One region of the Paenibacillus sp. PK1-4R genome, then DNA from elsewhere that is predicted to be linked to it. Evidence: riboswitches for the same ligand, from Rfam matches in the RefSeq annotation. Region 1 holds a riboswitch; the other holds the start of a gene.
The links. A riboswitch is a leader RNA that binds a small molecule or an ion and turns the genes downstream of it on or off. The one in region 1 is predicted to bind glycine.

Region 1 (3,420 bases):
CTTTTCGCGGCGGATGTGCTGTTCACGTGCTTGCAGTGTGAGTACAAAACCACGCTTGCCGTTGCGATCGGTGGTCTGGCCTACAATTCGGCCAGGAATTCGGCGCATATGAGGCTGGGATACGGCGAAATATCCGCATGTCGGACCGCCGAGTGAAGCGGCGATGCCGAGGGGCTGCGCATCACCTACAACGATGTCGGCACCCAGCTTGCCTGGGGCTTCCAGCAGACCCAGCGATAGCGGGTTAGCACTTACAACGAGCAGGCCCTTGTGCGCATGCACGAGGTCGGCAGCCTGCTTCACATTTTCCACAGCACCAAAGAAGTTCGGACTCTGGATCATGACAGCAGCGGTATCGTCCGATATGGCGGCTTGCAGGGCATCCCAATCAGTGACGCCATCCTTATAACCAATCTCGACAATCTCCAGACTTAATCCGTGCGCATATGCCTGCAATACCTGACGGGCTTCCGGATGAACGGTACGAGATACGATAAGCTGTTTGCGACGCGTTGCCGCTGCGGCCAGATTACCTGCTTCCGCAAAGGCAGTTGCACCGTCATACATACTGGCATTGGCTACAGTCATACCTGTTAATTCACAGATGTAGGATTGAAATTCGAAAATGGCCTGTAGTTCACCTTGGCTGATCTCAGGCTGATATGGTGTGTAGGCGGTGTAGAATTCGGAACGGGAAATGACATGATTGATGACGGAAGGAACATGATGATCATATATGCCTGCGCCGAGGAAGCTGGCATGTGTTTCGAAATTGGCGTTGGCACCAGCTTGTTTGGACATGTGACGTGTCAGTGCATATTCATCGAGTTTGGAGGATACGGGCAGTTCGCCCTGATAACGGATCTCTTTTGGAATGTCCTGAAACAGTTCCTCCAGCGTATCCACACCGATGGTTGCGAGCATGGCGCTCTGATCTTGTTCAGTCATGGGAATGTAACGGTGCTTGCTCATGCTTGATCAGCTCCTTGAGTAGGTGTCTTTGACGTACGTGTCCGTTTATGAAAAGGGGTCTTCACGACCTCGGCTTTTAGTTTCTTGCCGCGGATCTCAATCTCAAGCGGGGTTCCCAGCGCAGCGTATTTGCTGTCAATGAGGGCCAGCCCCAGATTACGCTTCAATGTAGGTGATTGTGTGCCTGTCGTCACTTCGCCAATCTGTACGCCTTCGGCGTAAATCGGATAGTGGGGGCGGGGAATACCGCGCTCCAGCACTTCGATGCCGACCAGTTTACGGGCGGGCCCGTCAGTTTTTTGCTGTAACAAGGCTTCGTGTCCGATAAAAGGTCCGGCATTCAGCTTCACAAACATGCCAACGCCAGCTTCGAGTGGAGAGATGGTTGCCGACAATTCCTGTCCATACAGGGGGAGCCTCGCTTCAAAGCGCAGTGTATCCCTGGCACCAAGTCCGGTCGGTACCAGTCCGTAACCTTCACCAGCTTGCATTAATCCATTCCACACCGCAGCAGCCTGGTCCGCAGGTACATATAGTTCAAAGCCGTCCTCACCGGTATAACCTGTACGGGACAACAGTAATTTAACGCCGCATACCTCTGCCTGCTGTACAAAACGGAAAGGCTCAATCGAGGATACATCCGTATCTGTAACTTTCCCGATAATATCTACAGCCAGTGGACCTTGCAAGGCGAGCAGCGCCGTCTGCTCCGAATCGTTAGTCATGCTTACGCCAGGGATCAAGTGCTCTTGCAGCCACGCCCAATCCTTGTCGATGTTGGAGGCATTAACAACGAGCATGTAATGCTGATCTTCCAGCTTATACACGAGCAGATCATCCACCACACCGCCATCTGGATAACACATCAGGGTATACTGGGCTTGACCCGGAACGAGCGTGGTCACATCATTGGTCATCATTTGTTGCAAAAAAACTTCAGCCTGCTCACCCTGTACTGTGAATTCGCCCATATGGGATACATCGAACAGTCCAGCACGCTCACGTACCGCTTCATGTTCTTTTTGGATTCCGCTAAATTGCACCGGAAGCTCCCAGCCTCCAAAATCAATGCACCGTACGCCTTCGTATTGCTGATACAGTGGGAAGAGTGGTGTTCTAAGCAAATCGGACATCAAATCACCTCGTCATGGGCCGTCAACTGGCCGGATATACAATCGTGGATCAATGAACCAGGGTATTTTTACATTTTTCAGCAGAGATTTTTCGTAGATAAGTATGGTAAGGCAGCTATGACAGCGCCGTTCTACATCCTGTTTTTCGTTTTTTGGGAAAAAGGAAAAGGACAGGCCAAAGAATCGGCATGCCAAGTAGCACGCTGTATTCTAAGGCTCTGTCCCTTGTACCTGAGAGTTACCCCGCTGCGTTGTGCAGCAGGTTTCCCCTTGGGTGATCATAACGCCCGCACAGGGCGAATAGATGCTCTCCAGAGTTGCGTCCCGTAAAAGTCCTTTTGCCTGAGAGATTCACCCCCGCTTATCGGTGGTTTACTCCTTCGGCGTTACCTCATGTACATCCCGAATCGGGTGTCACGGGTAATCTCTCCCTTTACATTCATCCGCGGGTATAACATAGTCCAATAAACACATTTACTCCTCTCATTAAAACGTGAATCCACTACCGATGTCAAGAACGATGTCATAGATTATAATTAAAAACCGAATATTTAATTTGGTTTCAATTTTATTGTTCGTGTATTTAAAAAGACTGCGCTTACTATTCTAATATTCACCAGTATATGAAGAAAGAGTGTAATCGGGTTACAGGATTTAGAGGTGATCAATAAATAAATTGTGAGGTATCTTGACATTTGAATCAAAAATATCATACGCTATGTTCTGGGAAAAAGGTTAAGGTCAAAGAACGCATGCACTCATTTAATGAAAAGCGAGGCGGATATCGATGAGCGAATTGAAAAGTGATTTCCTGTACAGTGAAGAGCACGAATGGGTGCAAACCGTAGGGGAGGATACTGTACGTATTGGCATTACCGAGTTCGCGCAGCATCAGCTGGGTGACATTGTGTTTGTGGAATTGCCTGACCTTGAAACCAATGTAAAAGCAGAGGACAGCATTGGAACGATTGAATCGGTCAAAACGGTTTCCGACTTGTTCTCTCCCGTCACAGGTTCAATTATTGCAGTCAATGATTCGTTGCAGGACTCCCCTGAACTTGTGAACAGCTCTCCTTACGAGGAAGGTTGGATGATTGAGATTCGTGTTGAGGGAGATCTGACAGCAGCATTGTCTACATTGATGAATGCAGACGCGTATCGTAAACATACGGAAGAATAGTATCAACGAACTTGTACTTATTAACATATATTTTATAAGCAAATGAAATGAGTTTCATATTGTTTCGACCTGTGTGAGCCGGATGCTTGCACAGGTTTTTTGTGCTTTCCAAGAATGGTTTTGAATGTAGATTTG
Region 2 (3,420 bases), 2.1 Mb from region 1:
TCAGATTATACAGAACTACACTATTGAGAAACCTGTCGTTTCATATATTCGCCACAATGAGAATCTGACATATCATGTCGTCGATGAAGCAAGCGGGAAGAAGTATCTGTTACGTATCCATCAAGCCGCATATACAAGTATGACAGGCATTCAGCATACGCTTCCTGCGCTGGAGGCAGAGATGAACCTGCTTCATGAGTTAAATGCAACGACGGAATTGCGCGTGCAGCATCCGGTACGGAATGTATCGGGAGACTGGGTCACGGTATGGAAAAGTGAAGCGGGTAAAGAAATCTGCTGTACAGTACTGGAGTGGATTGAGGGAAGGGACATCCAGCAGGGAGAACGCCTGACAACAGAGCAGATCTATGATCTTGGGGCACAACTGCAGATGCTTCATCAATATGGGCGTGAGCAGAATCAGACAGATCGAACAAAGGTGCGGCCGGCATATGGCAACATCCATGAGAACTTGGTCATGCTAGGGCAGCTAGAGGAAGGCGTCCGACTGGGGATTTTTACAACGGAAGACTTCGACCTGCTTCGTGAGACGTTTGAGAACATTAATGAACAGTTAGAAACATACCCGCAGCACGCAGGAACATGGGGGATCATTCATGGGGATATTACTCGCAACAATCTGCTGATAACGGATCAGGGCATATCTATGATTGATTTTTGTCTATACGGGTATGGGTACTATCTTTTTGATGCCGGAGGGGCAGCACTTATGTTCAACCGGGAGGAACGAGATATATTCTTATCCGGTTATACCAAACAGATCGCACCACTGACGGATCGTGATATCCGATTAATGGAAGGATTCATGTTGATTTTTACACTGGGTTATTATGCCTTTCAGATGGCGAATGAGTCGAGGCACGAATGGATGAAAGATCGCATGCCGAAGCTATGCAGCAAGTATTGCAGATCTTATGTACAGAACGAGAGCATATTTTATGAACTGTGATTTATAATCCAGATGTGCAGACTCGGATGGGTTAGTGAGCAGTGTGGATCAAAGATTATGGTTGCCTGAATACCCGAACGGTTTCATGGACAATATCATAAATAATAGTAAGCACATCATTGATTGAAGTAGAACGAAATGAGCTGTTTAAAAGATCTTTTTAACGTATTAATGTAATGAAAGCTGACAAAATATTCTGGTTATCATCGCTTCAATAGGAAATGAAGGAAATACACCCAAAGAAATCGTTAAGTTTGTTGACACTGATCTTCCGGTCGATTAATCTTAATGAAGAAGAAATTAATGACTTCCATGACTGTTCTGACATAAGCTCAGAATGGTTCCATATAGCGGATGATAACGAGCGGGAGAGACCTGGGTTAGCCGAGCACAATGGCTAGTATTCAGGCACCGAAGGAGCAAGCTGCTGCGCACCCGGCGCAGTGGTTAATCTCTCAGGTAAATGTACCATCGTTGGACGCAACTCTGGAGAGTGCGCGAACTGCGCCACCCAAGGGGTATATGATCAGTGGGACCGGTGAACTTGTCTGTAATCGCAGGCAATGCACCTTGTCGTGAGACACTGCTGATCGTGAAACTCTCAGGTATCGAGGACAGAGAGAGGGCCTGAGGCCTTCTTCTGTCCTTTTTTGATGTCATCATTCAGTAAATAAGGAACAATATGGATTAGATTCTGGATGGAAATGACGAATACAATTGGAGGGTTATAAAGTGCGATTTAAAGATGTTTTCTCAATTATTGGTCCGTCCATGACAGGGCCTTCAAGTTCACATACAGCTGGAGCGGCAAGGTTAGGGAGAATTGCTCGTCAGTGGCTTGGATGTACGCCAGAACGTGCCCGGCTGACGTTATATGGTTCATTCGCTGACACGTATGAGGGGCACGGAACAGATCTGGCACTGATCGGCGGTCTTTTGGACTATGTCACAGACGATCCACGTATCCCGGATGCAGAGCAATACGCAGAGGAAGCAGGCATGGAGGTTGAGTTTTATACAAGTGGCCTGCCTGCTCCTCATCCAAATACGGTCAAAATTGAGTTATGGCATGGAGAACGTGCCTGCTCCTTAATCGGTGCATCCATTGGTGGTGGCAGTGTATCGGTGCATGCGATGAATGATTTTCGTGTTCAGATTAGTGGTGAGTTTCCAACACTTGTTCTGCGACATGCGGACAAAGCAGGGGTGCTTGCATCTGTAACGTCCACGATCAGTTCATCCGGGGTTAACATCGGGTATATGCAGGTGGACCGGAAAGCCCGTGATGGCGAAGCGCTTACCGCGATGGAAATGGATGGTGTGCCTAATCCCGATATGCTCAAGCGTCTAAGGGAGCTGGACCATGTGCTGGACATTCGTGTTATCGATTTGAAGAGAGGAGTTGATTCGGATGCGGTTTAAACATTTGCACGAACTGAATACGATCTGTACAGCAGAATCCAAAACCATTGCTCAGCTGATGATCGAGGAGCAGGTTCAGGAGACCAATACACCGGAAGCGGATGTTGTGAAACAGATGTCTGAATATTATCAGGTGATGAAGGAAGCGGTACGCAAAGGGTTAACGGAAGATACGACATCACGCAGTGGGTTAACGGGTGGAGACGGTAAAAAAATGGCCGAGTACATTCGCAAGGGTGAGACTTGCTCAGGAGATGCTTCCGCACTTGCCATGGCGTATGCCCTGTGTGTATCTGAAGTGAATGCCTCCATGGGTCGGATCGTGGCAACACCAACAGCCGGTTCCTGCGGCATCATCCCCGGTGTTTTTATTAGCTCACAGGAGCGTTTTGGCTGGACGGACGAACATTTGGTGAACGGGTTGTTCTGTGCGGGAGCGATTGGTTATGTTATTGCCAACAATTCATTTATCTCCGGGGCCGAGGGTGGCTGTCAGGCGGAAGTGGGTTCCGCGATCGGCATGGCTGCGGGTGCCATGGTTGAACTGCGTGGAGGTACACCGGAACAGGTCGTTCATGCCGTTGGTTTGGCGTTAAAAAATACACTGGGCCTTATCTGCGATCCGGTCGCAGGCCTTGTTGAAATCCCGTGCATCGTCCGTAATGGACTGGGTGCGGTTACGGCGCTGGCTGCGGCTGACATGGCCCTGGCCGGAGTGCGTAGTGCCATTCCGTCAGACGAAGTCATCGACGTCATGCTGGAAGTAGGCAGTGCGATGCCGAGCCGCCATCGGGAGACAGCCCAGGGCGGACTGGCCCAGACACCAACCGGCCGCAAAATGATGCAAAAGCTGGCTAAACCAAAGGCAAAGCGTGCCGAGCCTGAGCAGGAGTCGAAGCCAGCGGATTCTGACACAACTACAAGTGGGGCGGACAATGCTCAAGTGGACAAGGATACTCAGGTTTAAGCTGAACCGGGACCACCGATATATAAATCAGTGACATTATTATGTATAACGGCGAATACAA

Region 2: another riboswitch for glycine. It lies ahead of sdaAB (L-serine ammonia-lyase, iron-sulfur-dependent subunit beta); the one in region 1 lies ahead of gcvT (glycine cleavage system aminomethyltransferase GcvT).

Annotation. Positions count from the first base shown of each region.
Region 1 covers NZ_CP126535.1:5,359,313-5,362,732, reverse strand. The annotation lists gene gcvPA (aminomethyl-transferring glycine dehydrogenase subunit GcvPA) at 1-972, opposite strand, end outside; gene gcvT (glycine cleavage system aminomethyltransferase GcvT) at 969-2,105, opposite strand; glycine riboswitch at 2,322-2,422, opposite strand; glycine riboswitch at 2,426-2,548, opposite strand; gene gcvH (glycine cleavage system protein GcvH) at 2,893-3,285, shown strand.
Region 2 covers NZ_CP126535.1:520,597-524,016, forward strand. The annotation lists gene QNO02_RS02490 (phosphotransferase enzyme family protein) at 1-970, shown strand, start outside; glycine riboswitch at 1,326-1,450, shown strand; glycine riboswitch at 1,455-1,590, shown strand; gene sdaAB (L-serine ammonia-lyase, iron-sulfur-dependent subunit beta) at 1,703-2,392, shown strand; gene sdaAA (L-serine ammonia-lyase, iron-sulfur-dependent, subunit alpha) at 2,382-3,359, shown strand.